Regions from separate parts of the Azospirillum sp. TSH100 genome, predicted to be linked through region 2. Evidence: predicted binding sites of a transcription regulator. Region 2 holds the regulator's gene; each other region holds the start of a gene.
The links. The regulator PhoB, encoded in region 2, activates phosphate uptake and scavenging genes when phosphate is short. The targets are predictions, from matches to a motif close to TNTCATAAAACTGTCA.
Positions count from the first base shown of each region.

Region 1: E6C72_RS26225 (DUF47 domain-containing protein) is a predicted target of PhoB. The motif match lies at 4,231-4,246, and genes of this name have one in related genera.
Region 3: E6C72_RS00175 (Na/Pi cotransporter family protein) is a predicted target of PhoB. The motif match lies at 5,005-5,020, and genes of this name have one in related genera.

Region 1 covers NZ_CP039638.1:175,808-183,587, forward strand. The annotation lists gene E6C72_RS26205 (short-chain fatty acyl-CoA regulator family protein) at 1-525, shown strand, start outside; gene E6C72_RS26210 (ferredoxin--NADP reductase) at 764-1,537, shown strand; gene E6C72_RS26215 (glycosyl hydrolase family 17 protein) at 1,769-3,550, shown strand; gene E6C72_RS26220 (hypothetical protein) at 3,557-4,081, opposite strand; gene E6C72_RS26225 (DUF47 domain-containing protein) at 4,334-4,978, shown strand; gene E6C72_RS26230 (inorganic phosphate transporter) at 4,992-6,005, shown strand; gene E6C72_RS26235 (hypothetical protein) at 6,159-6,464, shown strand; gene E6C72_RS26240 (response regulator) at 6,481-7,780, opposite strand, start outside.
Region 2 covers NZ_CP039634.1:946,564-954,343, forward strand. The annotation lists gene pstC (phosphate ABC transporter permease subunit PstC) at 1-669, shown strand, start outside; gene pstA (phosphate ABC transporter permease PstA) at 662-1,975, shown strand; gene pstB (phosphate ABC transporter ATP-binding protein PstB) at 1,981-2,811, shown strand; gene phoB (phosphate regulon transcriptional regulator PhoB) at 2,907-3,611, shown strand; gene E6C72_RS04585 (S-adenosyl-l-methionine hydroxide adenosyltransferase family protein) at 3,673-4,401, shown strand; gene E6C72_RS04590 (Bax inhibitor-1/YccA family protein) at 4,506-5,231, opposite strand; gene E6C72_RS04595 (ABC transporter permease) at 5,378-7,780, opposite strand, start outside.
Region 3 covers NZ_CP039634.1:33,211-40,990, reverse strand. The annotation lists gene E6C72_RS00195 (MFS transporter) at 1-84, opposite strand, end outside; gene yiaY (L-threonine dehydrogenase) at 276-1,427, opposite strand; gene E6C72_RS00185 (NUDIX hydrolase) at 1,713-2,186, shown strand; gene E6C72_RS00180 (bifunctional diguanylate cyclase/phosphodiesterase) at 2,143-3,012, opposite strand; gene E6C72_RS00175 (Na/Pi cotransporter family protein) at 3,252-4,922, opposite strand; gene ychF (redox-regulated ATPase YchF) at 5,076-6,176, opposite strand; gene pth (aminoacyl-tRNA hydrolase) at 6,280-6,852, opposite strand; gene E6C72_RS00160 (50S ribosomal protein L25/general stress protein Ctc) at 6,947-7,543, opposite strand; gene E6C72_RS00155 (hypothetical protein) at 7,753-7,780, opposite strand, start outside.

The sequences.
Region 1 (7,780 bases), on a different replicon from region 2:
TTCGAGCAGGTCTGCCACCGGCTGACCACGCTGCACCGCTCGGGGTCCAAGGGCGTGCCCTTCTTCTTCATGCGGGTGGACAGCGCCGGCAACGTGTCGAAGCGCTTTTCCGGTGCCGGCTTCCATTTCGCCCGCTTCGGCGGCGGCTGTCCGCGCTGGATCGTCTATGAGGCCTTCCGCACGCCGGGCAAGATCCACAGCCAGATGGCGGAGATGCCGGACGGCACCGCCTATTTCTCCATCGCCCGCACGGTGGTGAAGGCCGGCGGCGGCCACCGCAGCCCGCCGCAGCAATTCGCTGTGGCTTTGGGCTGCGACGTCCAGCATGCCGCTCAGGTCACCTATGCGGACGGGTTCGACCTGACCAACACCGATGCCGCCACGCCGATCGGGGTGAATTGCCGGCTCTGTCCGCGGCTGGACTGCTCGCAGCGGGCATTCCCGCCGCTGAATCATCGGCTTATCGTCGATGAGAATCTGCGCGGCCTGTCGCCCTACCTGTTCGCGCCGCCCAGCGCCGAGTAAGTCGGGAATTGACCGGGATCAATGTTATACGAAAATATTAGTGTTGTTTTCCGGAAAGCCCGTCATTTGACTGGTATAAATCCGTGGCCTTCGGTCGGGATTGTTGATAGGTTTCGGCCGTTGCGTCGCGGCAGCTCCGCATGCGTGTTTGCGCACCGGCCACCTGAACGCAGCGTCCCGGACTTCTGTATTGAACATTGCCAACAGAGCTTGGCCTCGACAGGTTTTGGAACGCCCCATGAGCAACTTGATCAAAGAGCGCGTGCTGACCGTTCACCACTGGACCGACACGCTGTTCAGCTTCACCACCACGCGCGATCCGTCCTTCCGCTTCCTGCCGGGGCAGTTCACCATGATCGGGCTGGAGGTCGAAGGCCGGCCCCTGCTGCGCGCCTACAGCCTGGTCAGCGCGCATTACGAGGAGACGCTGGAGTTCTTCAGCATCAAGGTGCAGGACGGCCCGCTGACCTCGCGGCTGCAGCACCTGAAGGAAGGCGACACGCTGCTGGTGAACCGCAAGGCGACCGGCACGCTGATCACCGACAACCTGCTTCCCGGGCGGAATCTGTATCTGCTGAGCACCGGCACCGGCCTGGCGCCGTTCCTCAGCATCATCAAGGACCCGGAGATGTACGAGAAGTTCGACCGGGTGATCCTGACCCACGGCACCCGCACCGTGGCGGAGCTGGCCTATGACGACCTGATCCACCACAGCCTGCCGGAGAACGAGTTCTTCGGCGAGCAGGTGAAAGAAAAGCTGCTCTATTACCCGACGGTGACGCGCGAGCCCTTCCGCAACCAGGGCCGCCTGACCACCCTGATGGAGACCGGCAAGCTCTACAGCGACCTCGGCCTGCCGGAACTGGACGCCGAGAAGGACCGCGTGATGATCTGCGGCAGCCCGGCGATGCTGGCCGAGACCACCGCGATGATGGAAAAGCGCGGCTTCGTCATGGGCACCAACGGCGAGCCGGGCGGCTTTGTCATCGAGAAGGCTTTCGTCGAACGGTAAGGCGAGCGGCAAGGGGAGGGCGGATCCGATTTCCCACGGAATAAACTCCCCCTCCCGCCGGTTTACCGATCCGTGACGAAGGCACGTCACTCAATCCTTGACCGACTGGGCGCGCCTCCTTTGGGGGCGCGCCCATTTTCTGTCCGCATCCGTGAATAAAATCGGCGTCCGGCCTGTTGGTGCGACGGTCGCCGTTCAAACCGTCAAGCCTTTGGTGTAGACATCCCGCCCATGCGCCTGATCCTCATCCTTGCCGCGCTTCTCGTCGCCGGCCTCGCCAATCTCGCCGTCTGGTCCCTGCCGAACCTGCCGGTGCCGCTCGACCCGCCGCCGGGCGGCAAGCTGCGCAGCGTGTCCTTCGCGCCCTTCCGCGACGGGCAGAGCCCGCTGACCGGCGTGCTGCCCTCCACCGCCCAGATCGAGGAGGATTTGGCGGCACTGGCGCCGCAGGTGGCCGGCATCCGCACCTACACCTCGCTGGAGGGCTTGCAGGTGGTGCCGGAACTGGCGCGCAAGCATGGCATGCAGGTCACAATGGGGGCGTGGCTGTCGTCGCGTACCGACAAGAACGAGGCGGAGATCGCCTCGCTGATCGACCTCGCCAACCGCTATCCCGATGTCATCACCCGCGTCATCGTCGGCAACGAGGTGCTGCTGCGCCGCGAGCTGACGCCGGAGCAGGTCGCCGGCTACATCGACCGCGTCAAGGCGGCGGTGAAGCAGCCGGTGTCCTATGCCGACGTCTGGGAATGGTGGCTGAAATACCCGCAGATATCCTCCCACGTCGATTACCTGACCATCCACCTGTTGCCCTATTGGGAGGACGTGCCGGCCGGCGTCGAGGGCGCCACCGAGCGCATCCGTCAGAGCTACCGCACCATCGCCCACCGCTTCCCCGGCAAGCCGATCCTGGTCGGCGAGACCGGCTGGCCGACGCAGGGCCGCTCGCGCGGGGCCGCCGTGCCGGGGCTGGTCAACAAGGCGAAGTTCGTCAACGCCTTCGTCCGCATGGCCGAGCAGGAGGGCTTCGACTACAACGTGATCGAGGCCTTCGATCAGGAATGGAAGGCCAAGCTGGAGGGCACCGTCGGCGGCCATTGGGGCCTGTACAACGCCGACCGCACGCCGAAATTCTCGCTGGCCGGGCCGGTCGTCGGCAATGTGGCGTGGCCCTGGCTGTTCGCGGCGTCGAGCGGGCTGGCGCTGGTGCTGGTGGGCGGGCTGTCGCTGCTGCGCCGCCGGGTGCCGGGCACCGGCTGGGTCGTGCTGATCCTGCTGGCGCAGGCGCTGTCCACCCTCTATGTCCGCGCCGCCTTCCTGGCGGAGCATGGCAAGCATTACTGGCAGGACACCACGCTGGCGGTGGTCATGCTGGCGCTGACCGCGGCGCTGGCGCTGACGGTGCTGCTGACCGCCCACCGCACGCTGGCGAGCGGCGGTCTGGCGAGCGAGCCGCTGGTCGGTCTGCGCCACGCCCGCCCGGCTTTGACCCGCACCGAGCGGGTGGGGCGGTGGAGCGCCGTCGCGCTGGGTGTCGCGGCGCTGGCCTGGTCACTGCTGATCGTCTTCGACGGCCGCTATCGCGACTTCCCCAACCCGTATCTGCTGATCCCGGCGGTGGCGCTGCCGGCGCTGGGGCTGATCCGCAATGCCCGCCGGCCGGTGGGGACGGAAAGGCGCGGCGCGCTCGGCATCGCCAGCCTGTTCCGTCCGGCGGTCCCCGTCGCCGGCGGCGAGCCGCGCGGCCTGTGCGGTGCCGTCCGCCGCCTGCCGGTCGAGTCGGTGCTCGGCTTCGGGCTGCTGCTGGCGGCGCTGCTGACCGTGGTGGCCGAGGGCTTCGTGCCGCTCGAATCGCTGATCTACGGCCAGCTGCCCTTCCTGGAGGCGCTGCACGAGGTCGAGTGGACCCGGCCGAACTGGGAGGCGCTGGGCTGGGCAGCCTTGCAGGTCCTGCTGGCGCTGCCCTTCCTGGCCGGGGTGTGGAGCGCCCGGCGTCCGCTTCGGCGGATCTGATCCAGATCAGGTCTTGATCAGCCCGTCCTGCTTCGTCGGTTCCGGCGTCGCCTTGGGCGCCGGGGCCGGCGCGGCTGGCGGCGTCAGCTGCCAGTTGTCCAGTGCCCGCTTCAGCGCGTCCAGCCCGGCGCCGGCCGAGTTCTTCGCCTCGTCCGCCGCGCGGGTGATGGCGGCGCACAGCGCGGCACGGCGCTTGGGATCGTTGCGGCTTTCCTCCAGAGCGCGGCCGACGTCGTCGGTCGTGCCGCCGCCCTTGGCGTCGGGTGGCACCGTCTTCGGGTCGATGCCCAGCAGCGGCAGCAGATACTCCCGCCCTTTTTCACGCGCCACCGCCGCGGCCTTGTCGCCGAAGCGCTCCGCCGCCGCGACACCGGTGTCCCAGGCGCCGAGCGCGGCTGAAACGGTTGGGCTGCACCGGTTCGCCGGGTCATCGGGCGGAGTCGTCTGGGCATGCAGCGGGGCGGCGCTCAGCAGCAGGGCGGCAAGCGCCGGCGTAGCCAAGCGGCGGAAAGCGGCGGGTGGGCACGTCATGGAGGAACCCTGTTGTCGGGGAGGGGCTTTCCGGAGATTTGGGAAGGCTGGCGGCCGCTTTCCATGGTGTGGGCTCAATTGGTTTCCCAAACAGGTTTGCCGGGGAAAAGCGGCATTGTGCCGCGACCTGTGGCGATTTTGCTACCAAATGACTGTTTCATGACCTTTACATGACATGCCGCCGCTGCACCGCACCGCGAAGCGTGCTAAGAGCAGCGCCAAACCATTCCCGTTTACGCGAGTCACCGTCCCATGCTGCTGCGCGCATTCCGTTCGCTGATGCCGAAGGAGGAACGCTTCGTCGACCAGTTCGTCGAGCAGGCCCGCCACATCGTGGCAGCATCCATCGCGCTGGAAGCGGTGATGGACGCCGGACCGGACGAGCGTGCGCAGAAGATCGCGGCGCTGAAGCGGGTGGAGAAGGACGCCGACCGCATCGCCAAGGATGCCGGACGCGACCTGCACCGCGCCTTCATCACGCCGTTCGACCGCTCGGACATCCTGTCGCTGATCAACGCGCTGGACGACGCCATCGACCTGATGGACGAGGTGCCGCGCCATGCCGGCCTTTACGGTGTCGAGGTGTTCGACGAGCCGATGCGCCGTTTCGTAGTCCTGATCCGCCAGCAGGCCGACCTGCTGGTCGAGCTGATGCCGCTCCTGGGCGCCATCGCCCGCAATGCCGAGCGGATCGAGCATCTCTGCGGCCGGCTGTCCGACCTGGAGGACGAGGCCGACGACATCCTGCGCGGCGCCCTGCAATCGCTGATCGCCGAGAAGCCGGACATGATCGCCTTCCTCGGCCGGCGCGAGCTGTACGAGATGCTGGAGGCGGTGACCGACCGCTGCGACGACGTCGGCGACCTCGTCGCGGGCATCACGCTCGATCAGGTCTGAGGCGGTTCCGGTCATGGAGGCCCTGCAACTCGGCCTGCCGGCGATCGCCGTCATCATTCTGGTGGCGCTCGCCTTCGACTTCATCAACGGCCTGCACGACGCGGCGAACTCCATCGCCACCGTGGTGTCGACCCGCGTGCTGTCGCCCAAGCTGGCCGTCCTGTGGGCGGCCTTCTTCAACTTCATCGCCTTCCTGTTCTTCGGTCTGCATGTCGCCACCACCATCGGCACCGGGCTGGTCGATCCGCTGGTGATGGACCCGGCGGTGATCCTGGCGGCGCTGATCGGCGCCATCGGCTGGAACCTGATCACCTGGTATCTCGGGCTGCCGTCGTCGTCGTCGCACGCGCTGGTCGGCGGCATCGCCGGGGCGGGCATCGCCAAGGCCGGCTTCGGCGCCATCATCGCCAGCGGCTTCACCAAGACCGCGGTCGCCATCGTGCTGTCGCCCGGCATCGGCCTGCTGCTGGCCCTGTTCCTGATGCTGGTGCTGTCCTGGGCGCTGCGGCGGGCGGCCCCCTTCACCGTCGACCGCCAGTTCCGGCACTGGCAGCTGGTCTCGGCGGCCCTCTACAGCCTGGGCCATGGCGGCAACGACGCGCAGAAGACGATGGGCATCATCGCCGTCCTGCTGTTCAGCCAGGGCATGCTGGGCGATACATTCCACGTCCCCTTCTGGGTCATCATCGCCTGCCAGCTGGCGATGGGGCTGGGCACGATGATGGGCGGCTGGCGCATCGTCCGCACCATGGGCTCGCGCATCACCGACCTGAAGCCCTACCAGGGCTTCTGCGCCGAGACGGCGGGCGCCATCACGCTGTTCGGCGCGACGTGGCTGGGCATCCCGGTTTCGACCACCCACACCATCACCGGCGCCATCGTCGGCGTCGGCTCCGCCCGCCGAACCTCGGCGGTGCGCTGGGGGCTGGCGGGCCGAATCGTCTGGGCCTGGGTGCTGACGATTCCCGCCTCCGGCATCGTCGCGTGGCTGTCCTACCTGCTGGTGGCGGGCGTCCTGCGCCCGTAAGGGGGTTCCGGACCGCGCGCCGGGGCCGCCGGGGAGGGGAAAGGCCGCAAAGAGAACACGCGGCGAACGGATAACCCCTTCGTGACGCAGCGCGGCCTTGACCCGCAAGGGCGGGAACGGCAGGATCGGTCCGGTGGAGACAGGATACCGGTCATGCCGCATATCGAACGCACCGACCAAGGTGAGCAGTATGTGCTTCCCGGCGCCGAGCGCCGGACGGCCCCCGGCTTGCCCTATGCGGCGGAAGCCGACGGCCAGCTGACCCTGCATTTCTACGCCCCGCCCGACAAGTCCGAACGACGCTCCCGCCCAACCTCGGCGCGCGCGCTCTCGTCGACACCGCTGCCCGTGGCGCCGCTGCCGGCCAATCAGGCGGCACCGGCAGTCGCGGAGGCGCCGCCGCAAAGCCTGTTCGGCCGGCGTCTCGCCCATTTCCCGCGGGTGTTCGAGCAGCCCTGATCGGGCTTGCCGGCGCCTAAGCCACGCCGGTCCGGCTGCGCCCGGCGGCCAGCGTGCGGGCGACCTGACGCAGCAGGACCTCGCGATCATAGGGCTTGCCGATATGACCGGTCATTCCGGCATCGCGGCACTCGCGCCGCTCATCCTCGGACGAGCCGGCGGTCAGCGCCAGGATCGGCAGATCGCCGCGCGGAGGCGGCATGGCGCGGATGGCGCGGCTTGCCTCCAGCCCGTCCATCCCCGGCATGTGCACATCCATCAGCACGAGGTCGTAGTCGCCGGCCGCCACCGCCTCCACCGCCGCCGCGCCGTCGGCCACCAGATCGATGCGGTAGCCGCTGTCCTTGAACAGCGCCGCCAGCAGTTCGCGGTTGATCGACAGATCCTCGGCGATCAGCAGGCGCGGCGGTCCGGAAGGACGAGGGGCCTGTGCGGGGACAGGGTGCGCGGGGACGGCGTGAGTGGCTGCCGGCGGTGCCGGGACAGCCGGTGCGGCCGTTTCCGCCCGCCGGCCGGCGATGCGGGCGAGCTGCCGGCGCAGGTCGTCGATGGAGAAGGGCTTGGCGATCATCGCCACGTCGGGGCCGAAACCGGCCGGCGTGCCGACGGCATGGGCGGCGAAGCCCGATGCCAGCAGAACCGGCAGGCCGGGGCGCATGCGGGCGGCGTGGCGCGCCAGCTCCGTCCCGTCCATGCCCGGCGGCATGACGACATCGCTGAGCAGCAGATCCAGCTTTTCCGGACCGTCCATCACCACAAGCGCCTCGTTGGCGTTGGCGGCGGCGATCACCCGATGTCCCCAGCCGCGCAGCAGCCCGGCCACCATGTCGCGCACGGTCGGATCGTCGTCGACCAGCAGGATCGACAATGGCCCGGAAGGCGCCGCCGCAGATGCGGCCGGTGCGGGCTGTGCCTGAATGGACGGAGGGACGGCATTGGAGGCGGCCGGCCGGACCGGCAGCACCTCCTGCCTCGCGGGGGACTCCGCCGGCAGCAGGCGGCTGGCGGGCAGCCGCACCGTCACCGTGGTACCGACGTCCAGCGTGCTGCGCAGCGCCAGCGTGCCGCCATGCAGCTCGACCAGCCGCTTGGTCAGCGGCAGACCAAGCCCGGCGCCCTCCACCCCGCGGTGCTCGGCACGCTCCACCCGGGCGAAAGGCTCCAGCACGCGGTCCAGATCCTCGGCGGGGATGCCCAGCCCGGTGTCGGTGACGCGGATCACCGGCATGCCGTCCTCCAGCAGGGCGGACAGGGTCACCGATCCGCCCGACGGCGTGTATTTCACTCCGTTGGCAATCAGATTCAGCAGGATCTGG
Region 2 (7,780 bases):
ACCGTCATCGCCATGGCGGTGGCAGTGCCGGTCGGGCTGATGGCGGCGATCTACATGTCCGAATATGCCGGGCGCGGCGTGCGCACTTGGCTGAAGCCGGCGCTGGAGATCCTGGCCGGCATCCCGACGGTGGTCTACGGCTTCTTCGCCGCGCTGACGATGGCGCCCTTCGTGCGTTCGGTCGGCGAGGCGCTGGGGCTGGATGTCAGTTCGGAATCAGCGCTGGCCGCCGGCATCGTCATGGGGGTGATGATCATTCCCTTCGTCAGCTCGCTGTCGGACGACGTCATCAACGCGGTGCCGCAGAGCTTGCGCGACGGCTCCTACGGCCTCGGCGCCACCAAGTCGGAGACGATCAGGCAGGTGGTGCTGCCGGCGGCGCTGCCCGGCATCGTCGCCGCGGTTATGCTGGCGGTCAGCCGCGCCATCGGCGAGACGATGATCGTCACCATGGCGTCGGGCCTGACCGCCAACCTGACCGCCAACCCGTTGCAGGCGGTCACCACCGTCACCACCCAGATTGCCACGCTGCTGGTCGGCGACCAGGAGTTCGACAGCCCGAAGACGCTGTCGGCCTTCGGCCTCGGCCTCGTGCTGTTCCTCGTCACGCTCTGCCTCAACATGGTCGCCCTGCGGGTGGTCCGGACCTATCGGGAAAAATATGACTGACCTCGTCGAGCGGGACGCGGCGGCCGTGACGCCCTCCCCCACCTCCTCCACCGCGCCGAAGTCGCGCCTGCGCAGCGAGGCCTTCGCCCGTCGCCTGCGCGCCCGCCATGCCGCGGAGCGCCGGTTCCGGCTGGCCGGCGCCGCCGCGGTGGCGCTGGCGGCGCTGATGCTGGTTTTGCTGCTGGGCTCCATCGTCGCCAAGGGCGCCAGTGCCTTCCTGGAGGCCCGCATCCGGCTGGAGGTGACGCTCGACCCGGCGGAGGTCGCCGACCGCAACTATGCGGCCCCGCTGCGCCGGGCGCTCTACGCCCAGTTCCCGCAGGTCACCGACCGCGCCGGCAAGCGCGTGCTGAACGACCTGCTGTCATCGGGCGCACCCTACGAGCTGGAAGCGATGCTCGCCAAGGATCCGGCGATGGCCGGGACGACGCGGACCATCTGGGTCCGCGCCGACGACCAGATCGACCAGCTGGTGAAGGGCGCCTACCGCCGCGATCTGCCGGAGAGCGAGCGCGGCCTCAGCGACTCCAAGATCGCCGCCGCCGACGCGTTGCTGGCCTCCGGTACGCTGGCGCAGGGCTTCAACACCACGCTGTTCACCGCCGGCGACAGCCGCGAACCGGAACAGGCCGGCATCGGCGGCGCCATCGCCGGCTCGCTGCTGACCCTGCTGGTGACCATGGCGCTGTCGGTGCCGACCGGCATTGCCGCCGCGGTCTATCTGGAGGAGTTCGCGCCGAAGAACCGCTGGACCGACCTGATCGAGGTGAACATCAACAACCTCGCCGCGGTGCCGTCGATCATCTTTGGTCTGCTCGGTTTGGCCGTGTTCCTGGGATTCTTCGGCATGCCGCGCTCCGCCCCGCTGGTCGGCGGGCTGGTGATGGCGCTGATGACGCTGCCGGTCATCATCATCGCGTCCCGCGTCGCGCTGAAGGCGGTGCCGCCGTCGATCCGCCAGGCGGCGCTGGGCATCGGCGCCTCGCCGCTGCAGACGGTGCTGCACCATGTGCTGCCGCTGGCGATGCCGGGCATCCTGACCGGCACCATCATCGGCATGGCCCGCGCGCTGGGCGAGACGGCGCCGCTGCTGATGATCGGCATGGTCGCCTTCATCGTCGACATCCCCCACGGGCTGACCGACAGCGCCACGGTTCTGCCGGTGCAGATCTACATGTGGGCCGACAGCCCGGAGCGCGCCTTCACCGAACGCACCTCGGCGGCGATCCTGATCCTGCTCGGCGTCCTGATCCTGCTGAACGGTGCCGCCGTGATCCTGCGCAAGATTTTCGAGAGACGGTGGTGAGCGCCATGAGTATCCAGAACCCGCTGAAGCTGCGGCCCCGCGCCGAAGACCGTCCCGGCCAGCGTTCCGGCGCCGCCCTGCCCGCCAAGATGACCGCCCGCGGGGTGACGGTGTTCTACGGCGCCAAGCAGGCGTTGAAGGGCATCAACCTCGACATCCAGGAAAACCGGGTGCTGGCGCTGATCGGCCCATCCGGCTGCGGCAAGTCGACCTTCCTGCGCTGCCTGAACCGGATGAACGACACCATCGAGGGCTGCCGGGTCGAAGGGCGGATCGCGCTCGATGGCGAGGACGTCTATGGCAAGGCGGTCGATGCGGTGCAGCTGCGCGCCCGCGTCGGCATGGTGTTCCAGAAGCCGAACCCCTTCCCCAAGTCGATCTACGACAATGTCGCCTACGGCCCGCGCATCCATGGCCTGGCTTCCGGTCGCGACGAGCTGGACGAGGTGGTGCAGACCTCGCTGAAGCGCGCCGGCCTGTGGGGCGAGGTGAAGGACCGGCTGCGCGAACCCGGCACCAGCCTGTCCGGCGGCCAGCAGCAGCGGCTGTGCATCGCCCGCGCCATCGCCGTCAGCCCCGAGGTGATCCTGATGGACGAGCCCTGCTCGGCGCTCGACCCCATCGCGACCGCCCACATCGAGGAGCTGATCGACGAGCTGCGGGCCAACTACACCATCGTCATCGTCACCCACAACATGCAGCAGGCCGCCCGCGTGTCGCAGCGCACCGCCTTCTTCCATCTGGGCGAGATGGTGGAGTGCGACGACACCGAGGACATCTTCACCAACCCGCGCGACGAGCGCACCCAGGGCTACATCACCGGCCGCTATGGCTGAGCCCTGCCTTACGTCCGTGCCCTCCCCTCCTCCTTTGTTGAAAAGGCTGTCCCATGCCGGTTAACGTCGAGACGCGCGCTGTGAACGGAGCCACCATGAATGCGGCCCTGAAGCCGCTCGTCCTGATCGTCGAGGACGAGGCCGACATCCTGACGCTGCTGAAGTACAACCTGGAAAAGGAAGGCTTCCGCGTCGCCACCGCCAGCGACGGCGAGGAGGCCCTGCTGGCCGCCGGCGAACAGACGCCGCACATCGTGCTGCTCGACTGGATGCTGCCGCTGATGAGTGGGCTGGAGGTCTGCCGCCAGTTGCGCCGCAACGCCAAGACCCGCGACATCCCGATCATCATGCTGACCGCCCGCGGCGAGGAAGGCGACCGGGTGCGCGGCCTGAATTCCGGCGCCGACGACTACATCACCAAGCCCTTCTCCCCGACCGAGCTGGTCGCCCGCATGCGCGCCGTGCTGCGCCGCGCCTCGCCCGGCATGACCGACGAGGTGCTGACCTTCGCCGACGTGACCATGGATCTGGCCGCCCACCGCGTCCGCCGCAACGGCCGCGACGTCCATTTGGGTCCGACGGAATTCCGCCTGCTGCGTCATTTCATGCAGCATCCCGGCCGGGTGTTCTCGCGTGAACAGCTGCTCGATCTGGTGTGGGGTCACGACGTGTACGTCGAGCCGCGTACGGTAGACGTCCACATCCGCCGCCTGCGCAAGGCGATGAACGAGGAGGACGAGCTGGACCTGATCCGCACCGTGCGGTCGGCCGGCTATGCGCTGGATACCAAGTCGGTGTGAGTGCGGGGTAGGATGGGGGCCGGACCACCGCAGCACTGGTGAGACTGCCCCCATGCCCCCGATGATCCTGGTCTTCACCGATTTCGGGCTTTCCGGCCCCTATACTGGCCAGATGAAGGCGGTGCTGGCGCAACAGGCACCCGCCGTTCCGGCCATCGACCTGTTCGCCGACGCTCCCGCCTTCGACCCGCAGCTTTCGGCCTATCTGCTGGCCGGCTACGCCCCGGCCTTTCCCGCAGGCAGCGTCTTTCTCTGCGTCGTCGATCCAGGTGTCGGCACCGACCGGCGGCCGGTGATGGTGGAGGCCGATGGGCGCTGGTTCGTCGGTCCCGACAACGGCCTGTTCGCTTTGGTCGCCCGCCGTGCAACGTCGCTAAACGCCTGGAAGATCGACTGGATCCCGGACCGGCTGTCCGCCAGCTTCCATGGCCGGGACCTGTTCGCTCCCGTCGCCGCCAGCCTCGCCACCGGCCGCCCGGTCGAGCGCAGCCCGCTCGATCCAGCCGCCATCGACCGACCGGACTGGCCGGACGAGCTGCAACGCATCGTCTATGTCGATATTTACGGCAACGCCATGACCGGGATACGGGCAGCCACCCTGCCCGCCGATGCGGTGCTGACCGCCGGCGGTGCCCGTGTCACCCACGCCCGTACCTTCGGCGCCGTCGGGCCGGGAGAGCCGCTGTGGTACGAGAACTCCAACGGGCTGGCGGAGATCGCCGTCAACCGTGGGCGTGCCGACCTGATGCTGGGACTGGCCGTGGGCGACCCGGTGACCGTGGAGTCCTGAGAAAAGCCGCACAAAAGAAAACCGCCCGGAAGCGGGGCTTCCGGGCGGCTGCTGCTCGATCGGATGCTTGTCCGATCAGGCGTCTCTTGTCAGATGTCTGGGGTTCAGTCGTTGTTGCGTTGGCCCATGAACTGCAGCAGGAACTGGAACAGGTTGATGAAGTCCAGGTAGAGCGTCAGGGCGCCCATCAGGGCCAGCTTGCCGGTGCTCTCGTGATCGTAGCCCTCGGCGTAGCTTTCCTTGATCGCCTGGGTGTCGTAGGCGGTCAGGCCGGTGAAGATCAGCACACCGATGGCGGAGATCGCGAAGTGCAGGGCCGGCGACTGGAAGAAGATGTTCGCCAGGCCGGCGATCACCAGGCCGATGACGCCCATCATCAGGAAGGAGCCCATCTTCGACAGGTCGGCCTTCGTGGTGTAGCCGTAGAGGCTCATCGCCAGGAAGGTCGCGGCGGTGACGAAGAAGGTCAGCGCGATCGACGCCCCGGTGAAGACCAGGAAGATGGCCGACATCGACAGGCCCATGGCGCCGCAATAGGCCCAGAAGATCATCTGCGCCGATGCGAAGGACAGGCGCTGGATGCCGAAGGACAGCACCATGACGAAGGCCAGCGGGGCCAGCATCACCACCCACTTCAGCGGCGAGCCGAAGATCGCCATCATGATGGCCGGGCTGGACGACACGAGTGCCGCGACCAGACCCGTCAGGATCAGGCCGGCGCCCATGTAGTTGTACACGCGCAGCATGTGCTGCCGCAGGCCTTCGTCGAAGTATCCCCGATCTGTCGCGCGGCCCACGGTCGCGAAGCGGTTATAGGTCGGGTCTGCCATGGTTTGGTTTCCTCGGTGGAATAGGGTGATCCCGTGCCAGGACATATTGGCGAGTCCGTCAGGCGGTTCAATAGGAATCGGCGACGCTTTTTCTGAATGAAAAAGCTTTCACGATTCGTTTTTCCTGCGGCTTCATGACACGGGCGTCACTCGTTCCGAAGCAATGGTGCCGAAGGCTGGCCCAAAGCCCGCCAAGTACCATAGAACCCGAAAGCGAGCGTGATCGCCGTGCTCAGCAAAGCGGTGGTCACGACCGCCGACGGCAGGAAGCTCCATTCCCAATGCATCAGGAACTTCAGCACCGCCCAGGCGGTCAGCGTTCCGATGATGCCGGCGATCACCGCGGTCAACAGGCCCAGCAGGCCGTATTCCAGCAGGAAGGCACGCAACACGTCGCCGCGCGTGGCGCCCAGCACCTTCAGTACCACCGCATCATAGACCCGGCGGCGGTGGCCGGCGGCGACCGCGCCGGCCAGCACCAGCGTGCCGGCGGCCAGCGTGATGCCGGCGACGATGCGCACAGCGGTGCCGATGTGGCCCAGCATCTCCGCCACCGTGTCCAGCGCGTCCTTCACCCGCACCATGGTGATGTTGGGGAAGCGTTGCAGGACGGCGCGCTGCACCTGCGTCTCGGCATCGGGCGTGGCGCGGACGGTGGCGACCCAGGTCTGCGGCGCCCCCTCCAGCGTGCCGGGGGCGAAGACCATGGTGAAGTTGATCGCCATGCTGCTGAAGTCGGCCGAGCGCACGTTGGCGACCTTGGCCTCGAAGCTGCGGCCCAGGATGTTGACGGTCATGGTGGCGCCGGGACCGATGCCGAAGGCCTCGGCGACGCTCTGGTGGATGGAGATCAGCGGCGGTCCGGCATAGTCGGTCGGCCACCAGGACCCGGCGGTGACGGTGGAATGCTTCGGCAGCGTCGCCGAATAGGTGATGCCGCGGTCGCCGGCCAGGATCCAGGCCTGCTCCGGATTGACCAGCGCCTTTTCGGCGTCCTCGCCGTTCACCCGCTCGATCCGGCCGCGCAGGCTCGGCACCGCCTCGAAGGCGCTGGCGCCGGGGACGGCGGTGACGAGGTCGCGCAGGGGATCGAACTGGTCGCGCTGGATGTCGACGAAGAAGAAGGCGGGGGCGTCCTGCGGGATCGTCTCCGACATCCGGCGGGAGAAGTTGCCCTGGATCAGCGCGATGGCGACCAGCACCGTCAGGCCGAGCCCCAGCGACAGCACCACCGCTGCCGTCGGGTTGCCCGGCCGGTGCAGGTTGGCGAGCGCCAGCCGCAGCCCCGGCCGCCGGACGCGGCCGACCCGCGCCGCTCCCCAGGTGACCAGGGCGGCGGCGGCGCGGAAAGCGATGAAGGTGGCGATGGAGCCGCCGACGAACCACAGCGCGAAGACCTTGTTGTGCGCGGTCAGCACCGCCAGCCCGGCGAGCGCCAGGGCCGACACGATCATCGCGACCGTATAGGGCGTGCGCGGCCGGCCGCCGGCCGGTGCGATCACGTCGCGGAACAGCGCGCCCGCCGGCACTTCGCGCGCCCGGCCGAGCGGCCACAGCGAGAAGGTCAGCGCCGTCAGCACACCATAGAGGGCGGCGAGTGCCAGGGCGCCGGGATAGACGCCGATATGCGCCGACACCGGCAGCACGCCGTCGAGCAGCCGGCCGAGCGCCAGCGGCGCCACGGCGCCGAGCGCCAGCCCGATGACGATGCCCAGCAGAGCCAGCGCCAGGATCTGCGCCAGATAGAGCTGGAACACCAGGGCGCCGGGGGCGCCGATGCATTTCATCATGGCGATGGTGCGGGCGCGCGAATCCAGGTGGCTGCGCACCGCGTTGCCGACCCCGACGCCGCCGACCAGCAGCGCCGTCAGCCCGACCAGCGTCAGGAACAGCGTCATGCGGTCGATGAAGCGCTCGATCTGCGGCGAGGCGTTGGTGTAGTCGCGCATCCGCCAGGGCGCGTCGGGGAAGCGGGCGCGCAACCCCTCCTGCCACGCCTTCAGGTCGGTCTCCGGCGGCAGCGCCACCTTGGCGCTCCACCAGGTGAGACTGCCGGGTTGCAGCAACCCGGTGTTCGTCAGCGACGGCAGCGCCACCAGCAGCCGCGGCCCGAGCGAGAAGGCGTTGGAGGAGGCGCGGTCAGGCTCGCGGTCCAGCACGGCGGCGACGCGGTAGACGCCTTCGCCGACATGAATGGTGTCGCCGGGCTTCACGCCCAGCCGGTCGACCAGACTGGCCTCGACCACCGCACCCCAGCGGCCGTCCTTCTGCGCCAGCGCGTCGCGCAGGTCGCCGCCCCCCTCCAGCGTCACGGCGCCGTAAAGCGGATAGACATCGTCGACCGCCTTCAGCTCGACCAGCGAGGAGCGGACATCGTCATCCGCGCGGGCCATCGCCCGCATCTCGGCGGAGGTCGACACCCGGCCGCCGGCCTTCAGCGCCGCCATCTGCTCTTCGGCCGGCGGATTGTAGAGTTGCCGCAACGCGACATCGCCGCCGAGGATGGAGCGCCCGTCGCTCGCCAGCCCGTCGAGCAGCCCGCTCGACAC
Region 3 (7,780 bases), 910 kb from region 2:
CAGCATCGAGATCAGACAGCCGCAGATCACGACGAGTGCGGGCGTCCTCCAGGAGGGTGCCGGGGTGGGGGAGACGGTGGCCAAGGCATCCTCCGGGCTGGGGCCGGCGGGCAATGACCCGGCGTGCCCCCGTTGCGCGACAAACTGTGCGGCAACGATAGGAGGTGCTCAACAATCCGGCAAATTCATAATCGGCAGGCTGGTCATTCCATCCTGACATACGGGACCGTGTGGCCCGGCAGGGGGCGACGCCGGCGGACGCCGCCCCGCTCCGCTCACAAGGCGGCGCGAAAGATCGCCTCGATCTCCTCCTGCGTGGCCTGACGTGGGTTGGTGAGGCCACAGGCGTCGCGCAGCGCGTTGGCCGCCAGGGTCGGAATGTCTTCCTCCTTGACACCCAGTGCGCTCAGGCCGGCCGGGATGCCAACCTGGGCCGACAGAGCCCGGATCCCCTCGACGCAGGCGGCTGCACCGTCGGCCGGGCTCAGGCCGGCGACATCCAGGCCCATGGCGGCGGCCACGTCAGTCAGCCGTTCCGCCGCCACGCCGCTGTTGTAGGTCTGGACATGCGGCAGCAGCACCGCGTTGCAGACTCCGTGTGGCAGATCGTAGAAGCCGCCCAACTGATGAGCCATGGCATGGACATAACCGAGCGAGGCGTTGTTGAAGGCCATGCCGGCCAGGAACTGGGCGTAGGCCATCTGTTCGCGGGCATGCAGGTTGCCGCCTTCCGCGACCGCTGTCGGCAGGTTGGCCGCAATCAGCGAAACTGCCTTCAGCGCACAGGAATCGGTAATCGGCGTCGCGGCGATCGAGACATAGGCCTCGACCGCATGGGTCAGGGCATCCATGCCGGTGGCGGCGGTCAGGCCCGGCGGCTTGCCCAGCATCATGGTCGGGTCGTTGACCGAGATCACCGGCGTCACGTGGCGATCCACTATGGCCATCTTGATATGGCGCTTCTCGTCGGTGATGATGCAGAAGCGCGTCATTTCGCTGGCGGTGCCGGCGGTGGTGTTGACCGCGATCAGCGGCAGCTGCGGCTTGGCCGAGCGGTCGATCCCTTCATAGTCGGCAATGCTGCCGCCGTTGGCAGCGCACAGGGCGATGGCCTTTGCGCAGTCATGGGGCGACCCGCCGCCCAGGGAGATCACGCAGTCGCAGCCATTGTCGCGCAGCATGGCCAGCCCGGCTTCGACGTTGCCGACGGTTGGGTTGGGCTGAACCCCCTCGAACACGACGGTGGCAATTGATTTCTCGGCGAGCGAGGCCGACAGCTTCGCCGCGACGCCCAGCCGGGCGAGAGGCGCGTCGGTGACGATCAGGGCCTTTTTGTAGCCATAGCCCGCCATCATGTCGATCGCGCTTGCGACGCAGCCGGCGCCCATCAGATTGACGGACGGGATGAAGAATGTGCTTTGGGCCATCGGGGTTCCTCCGGAGGATGATCTTGGTCCCTGAACCCTCTCCCGCTTCCCGTCCCTGCGTTCAGGCAGGCGTATTGTAAAGCTGACGATCGGAAAGCGCCCGCAGTCTGCCCTGTCGGGTGGCCTGACGCCATGCGACATGTCGTACACAAACGGTGCCGTATGGTGGTGGCCGTAAGGCTAGCATGCCGGGCGGCTGTCGCGGTAACCTCGGATCGCTGCGTTCCGCCAGCGGCATCAGACCCCGCTGCATTAGACCAAGCGGTATCAGACAGGGAACCCGCCATGACCGTCCAGGGGACCACCCCGCCCGACCGCTCCAGCCGCGAATATCCCGACCGTCCATGGGTCGGTGTCGGGGCCGTCGTCTGGCGCGGGGACAAGGTCCTGCTGATTAGGCGGGGCAAGGCGCCGCGGATGGGGCAGTGGAGCCTGCCGGGTGGGGCGCAGTCGGTCGGTGAGACCGTGTTCGAAACCGCGGTGCGCGAGGTGCGCGAGGAGACCGGGCTGGAGGTGGTTCCGACCGGGATCGTCACCGTGGTCGACGCCATAACCCCCGATGCCAAGGGGCGCGTCCATTACCACTACACGCTGGTGGAAGTGGCGGCGGAAAGCGCGGAGGGCGAGCCGCTCTGTGCCGATGATGCGCTGGAAGCCTGCTGGGCCACCGCCGATGAGGCAGGCGAATTGACGGAGTGGGACGAGACCCGGCGGGTCATCCTGCTGTCTGCGACCCAGCGGCAGACCCGGACCCCATAGGCCGCAGGGCGCCGATGATGCTCCGTTCGGCGAGAAAGTCGGCGACCCCGTCGGCGGTCAGCGGACGAGACAGCCAGTAGCCCTGTAGGACGTCGCAGCGGTAGGCTTGCAGGTAGAGCCGCTGTTCCTGGGTTTCCACGCCTTCTGCCACCACGCCGAGGTCCAGCGCATGGGCCAGACCGACCACCGCCTGCACGATGGCGGCGGCGTCGCGGTCCTCCACCATCGCCTGGACGAATTGCTTGTCGATCTTCAGCGCCTCCACCGGCACCCGGCGCAGGGTCGCCAGCGATGACCAGCCGGTGCCGAAATCGTCGAGCACCAGCCTGATCCCGGCACCGCGCAGTTGCACCAATGCCTCACGCGCTTCGGCGGTCTGGCTGAACATGCTGGTTTCCGTCAGCTCCAGCTTCAGGTTCGCGGCGGGCAGGCCGGTCTCCGTCAGGATTCCCAGCACCTTCAGCACCAATCCCGGATCGTCGAGCTGCCGTGCCGACAGGTTGACCGATACCGGAATGTCGGGATAGCCGGCCCGCAGCCAGCCGGCCGCCGCGGTGCAGGCCGTCCGCAGGGTCCAATCCCCCAGCAGATGGATAGCTTCCCCCTGTTCGGCCATCGGCACGAAGACATCGGGTGGCAGCATGGTGCCGTCGGACAGGCGCCAACGCGACAGAGCCTCGAACCCGGTCAGGCGGTTGGTGACGACGTCGGCCTGGGGCTGGAAGACGAGGGACAGTTCCTGCCGATCGATGGCGTCTCGCACCCGCTCGGCGAATCCGGCGTCGGATACCGCCTGCGCACCCGGCCCGCCCGTAGGCCCAATCAAGGGTCCGTTCGACGTCGCGTGCGTGTTCGCCACCGTCCGCTCCCTTTCGACAACCATTCCCAGATCAGCAACCGCCCCCTCGGGCTCCTTGCCATAACAATCACAGGAAGGGTTTGTTAACCATGTCGCGAAAGAGCTTGACGAATTTTATATGGTTACGAAAGAGTTAACGTTGCTGCGCCGGTGACAAGAAAAGGTCGAAGCTGCGACTGCGCAGCTCTCCCATCGGACGTGATCGGTTACGCCCGCGCTGTTCCCCGTTTGAGACGGCTGGGCAGCAGTTCCCCCGATTGATCGAGCACGGGATAGGCGGCGGCGACCAGATGGGCGTTGATCCGGCGCAGGTCGCGCAGGATGTCGAGGTGAAGAGCGCTGGTCTCCACGCTTTCCTTGCGTCCGGCGCGCAGGCGGGCGAAATGCGCTTCGGTGGCGCTGGTCTCCAGATCGCGGATCACCTCCTTCTCCTGGATCAGCGCGCGGGCGGAGCGGACGTCGCGTGACACGAAAACGGCGGCGGCCAGCCGTTGGGTCTCGCTCAGGCGCTCCAGCATGCCGGCGATCTCGGCGGCTCCTTCGGTGGAGAAGCGCAGCTTGCGCCGGATCTTCTTCGAGGCCGCGTCCATCAGATTGCAATCGACGATGTCGCCGACATGCTCAAGATTGATGGTGAAGGTCAGCACGTCCGACATCCGGCTGGCGTCGCCTTCATCCAGATCCTCGACATTGATCTGGGTGAGGTAGCGTTTGATCGCCTCGTGCAGCCGGTCCAGCACATCGTCCATCCGCCGGATCTCCTGCACCCGCTTGCGGTCGTCGGTCTGGATCACGTCCAAGGCGCCGCGCAGCATGCTGTCCACCGTGTCGGCCATGCGCAGAGCCTCGCGCGCCGCGTTGGCGATGGCGAGGTGGGGGACGCGGAGCGCGCTGCGGTCGAGATAGAGCGGCATCGCCGGATCGGCGACCGCCACCCGTTCCGGGAACATCCGGGTCAGCGCCCGCGCGAACCAGGGCAGCGGGCCGATGAACAGCCCGGCCATCGCCAGATTGAAGGCGAGGTGGAAATTGGCTGCCAGCCGCGTGGCGTCCGGCGACACCCCCTGCAATCCGGCGGTGATCGGTCCCAGCAGCGGGACGACGATCAGGCAGCCGACGAGGCGGTTGATCAGGTTGCCGACCGGCAGCCGCCGCGCCGCCGGGTTGCGGCCGTCGCCGCCCGGCCCCTCGATCACCGGGTTGACGGCGCTGCCCAGATTGGCCCCGGCGACCATGGCGATTGCCGCGTCCGGCCCGATCACCCCGCCGCCGGCCAGCGAGGCGATCAGCAGGATGGCGGCGACACTGGAATGGGCGGCCCAGGACAGCAATGCCGCCAGCACCACCGCCACCACCGGGTCGGCGGTCAGCATCGCCAGCATCCGCCGCAGCATCGGCGCAGTCTCCGCCGGGGCGATGGTCGCCAACAGCAGGTGCAGCGACAGCAGCATCAGGCCCAGCCCGATGGCGACCCGGCCCAGGTCGCGGCTGCGTGTCCGCGCCCCGCGGCGGAAGGCGATGAAGCCGCCCAGCAGCAGGACCGGCGCCACATGGGCGACATCGAAGGCGAGGATCTGGACGATCAGGGTGGAGCCGACATTGGCCCCCAGCATCACCGCCAGCGCCGGCATCAGCGACACCAGCCCGGTGGCGGTGAAGCCGGTCACCATCAGGCCGGTGGCGGTGCTGCTTTGCAGCAGCATGGTGATGCCCATGCCGGACAGGAAGGCGGTCCAGCGGTTGCGCAGCCCGGCCCCCAGGATGCGGCGCAGGTCGCCGCCCAAGGCACGGGTGAGCCCACTCTGCACCATGTGCAGCCCCCACAGGAGCAGCACGACGTTCCCGGCCAGTTCCAGCAGAACCCGTGTCGCCTGCATCGCACCCCCTCTGTCGGATCGGAGGTGCGGTCAGGCGGCACCCCTAACTGAAGGATGGGGCGCGCGGATTGTTACGACAATATGACAGTCGGGTGACGGCGGAGGTGGAGTGGGGGCGACAGCCCCGCCCCGCCCCCGTCAGACCCCGAGGTTTTAAACGTTGAAGCGGAAGTGGAAGATGTCGCCGTCCTGGACGACGTATTCCTTGCCTTCCTGGCGCATCTTGCCGGCGTCCTTCGCCCCCTGCTCGCCACCCAGCGTGACGAAGCTGGTGTAGTCGATGGTCTCGGCGCGGATGAAGCCGCGCTCGAAGTCGGTATGGATGACGCCGGCCGCCTCCGGGGCCTTGGCGTTGCGGCGCACGGTCCAGGCCCGCGTCTCCTTCGGGCCGACGGTGAAGAAGGTGATCAGGTCCAGCAGCTTGAAGCCGGCACGGATCAGCTTGTTCAGGCCGGTTTCCTCCAGCCCCATCGATTCCAGGAACTCGGCCTTCTCCGCCGGGTCGGACAGCTGGGCGACCTCGGACTCGATGGCGGCGGAAATCACCACGACCTCGGCGTTCTCGGCCTTGGCCTTCTCGGCGACCTTGGCGGAGAAGGCGTTGCCGGTGGCGGCGGCCGCCTCTTCGACGTTGCAGACATAGAGCACCGGCTTGTCGGTCAGCAGCATGAACTGCTTGAACACCGGCTTCTCTTCGTCCGACAGCTCGACCACGCGGGCCGGCTTGCCGTCCTGCAGCACCTTCAGGGCGCGCTCCATCAGGTCGGCCTTGATCTTGCTGTCCTTGTCGCCGCCCTTGGCCTTCTTCTGGAGGCTGGTCAGCTGGCGTTCCAGGCTTTCCATGTCGGCGAGCATCAGCTCGGTCTCGACCACCTCGGCGTCGCGCAGCGGATCGACGTTGCCCTCGACATGGGTGATGTCGTCGTCCTCGAAGCAGCGCAGCACATGGACGATGGCGTCGACCTCGCGGATGTTGGCGAGGAACTGGTTGCCCAGCCCTTCCCCCTTCGACGCGCCGCGGATCAGGCCGGCGATGTCCACGAACTCCAGCTGGGTCGGGACGACCTTCTGCGACTTGGCGATCTCCGCCAGCTTATCCTGCCGCGGGTCGGGCACGCCGACGCGGCCGACGTTCGGCTCCTTGGTGCAGAAGGGAAAATTCGCCGCCTCGGCCGCCTGGGTGGCGGTCAGCGCGTTGAACAGGGTCGACTTGCCGACGTTCGGCAGGCCGACGATGCCGCAATTGAAGCCCATGGGTGGGTGCTCGCCGTCGGAAATGCTGGAATTGAGCCGCTTTATCCTACGATGGGGGACAAAGCGCAAACGCGAAGTGGGGGAGGGCGGAATCGGGCAGGGGCTACTTGCCCTGCGTCGCCACCGTCACCTTGTTCATGAACAGCTCCGGCTGGCCATCCACGATCAGCGGCAGATTGTCGGAGACGGCGTCGAGCAGCGGGTCGATCCAGCTTTGGTCGGCCTTGGCGAAGTCGTGCAGGACGTAGCCGCTGACCAGATCCTTGTTGCCGGGATGGCCGATGCCGAGCCGGACGCGCCAGTAGTCCTTGCCGATATGCGCGTCGATGGAGCGCAGGCCGTTGTGGCCGCCATGGCCGCCGCCCTTCTTCACCCGGATCTTGCCGGGGGGCAGGTCCAGCTCATCATGGATGACGACGACGTTCTCGGGCTTCAGCTTGAAGAACTGCAGGGCCGCCACCACCGACTGGCCGGACAGGTTCATGAAGGTGGCGGGCTCCAGCGCCAGAACCTTGTCGCCGGCGACGGTGCCCTCGGCGGTCTGGCCCTGGAAACGCTTCTTCCATGGGGTGAAGCGGTGGCGCTGGGCGATGGTCTCCACCGCCATGAAGCCGATGTTGTGGCGGTTGCGGGCATACTCGTTGCCGGGGTTGCCCAGTCCGACCAGAAGCAGCATGTCCCTCAACCCCTTTTGGAAAACGGACTCCACAAACGAAGCGGGGGGCCGAAGCCCCCCACCGTAACCATCTTCAAAGGTCGAGCGCTCCTTATCAGGAAGCGGCGCCCTCTTCCGACTTCAGGCCCGACGGCGCAACGATGGTCGCGATGGTGAAATCGCGGTCGGTGATCGTCGAGGTCACACCCTCCGGCAGCTTGACGGCGGAGATGTGGATCGAGTCGCCGACATCGAAGCCTTCGCACGAGATGGTGATGTGCTCGGGGATGTTGTCGGCCGGGCAGCTCAGCTCCAGCTCGTGACGGACGATGTTCAGCACACCGCCGCGCTTCAGGCCGGCCGACTTCTCCTGATCGGCGAACTCGACCGGAACCTGCACGTTGATGCGGGTGTCGGACGAAACGCGCAGGAAGTCGACATGCAGCGGGATGTCGGTCACCGGATGGAACTGCACGTCGCGCGGCAGGACGCGATGGGCGGTGCCGTCGACGGTGACGTCGAACAGGTGCGTGAAGAAGCCCGGCTGATGCAGGACGCGGGTGAACTCGAACTTCTCGAGCGAAATGGTGACAGGAGCCTGCTTACCACCGTAGATGACGGCCGGAATACGGCCGTCACGGCGGGTCTGGCGGGCGGTCCCCTTGCCGGCCCGTTCGCGCGTCTGAGCGCCGAGCGGAATGATCTTGGTCATGACGATGCTCCAAAACGAAAAGGGCGCCGGCCTCCAGGGGTGCCGACGCGTGCGCGGCGTGCATACGGCAATCCGGCCGGCGCGTCAAGGTCCGCGGCGGATGGAACATTTGAAACACCGCGCCGCGCTCTGTTCAGTGTTCCATCCGTACACCGCCCCTTCCGTCCCCGTCAGTGTGCCACGGCAGGGTGAAACGGGTGGGTTTATCGTCAAGAAGACTGGAGGTGATGCGACAGG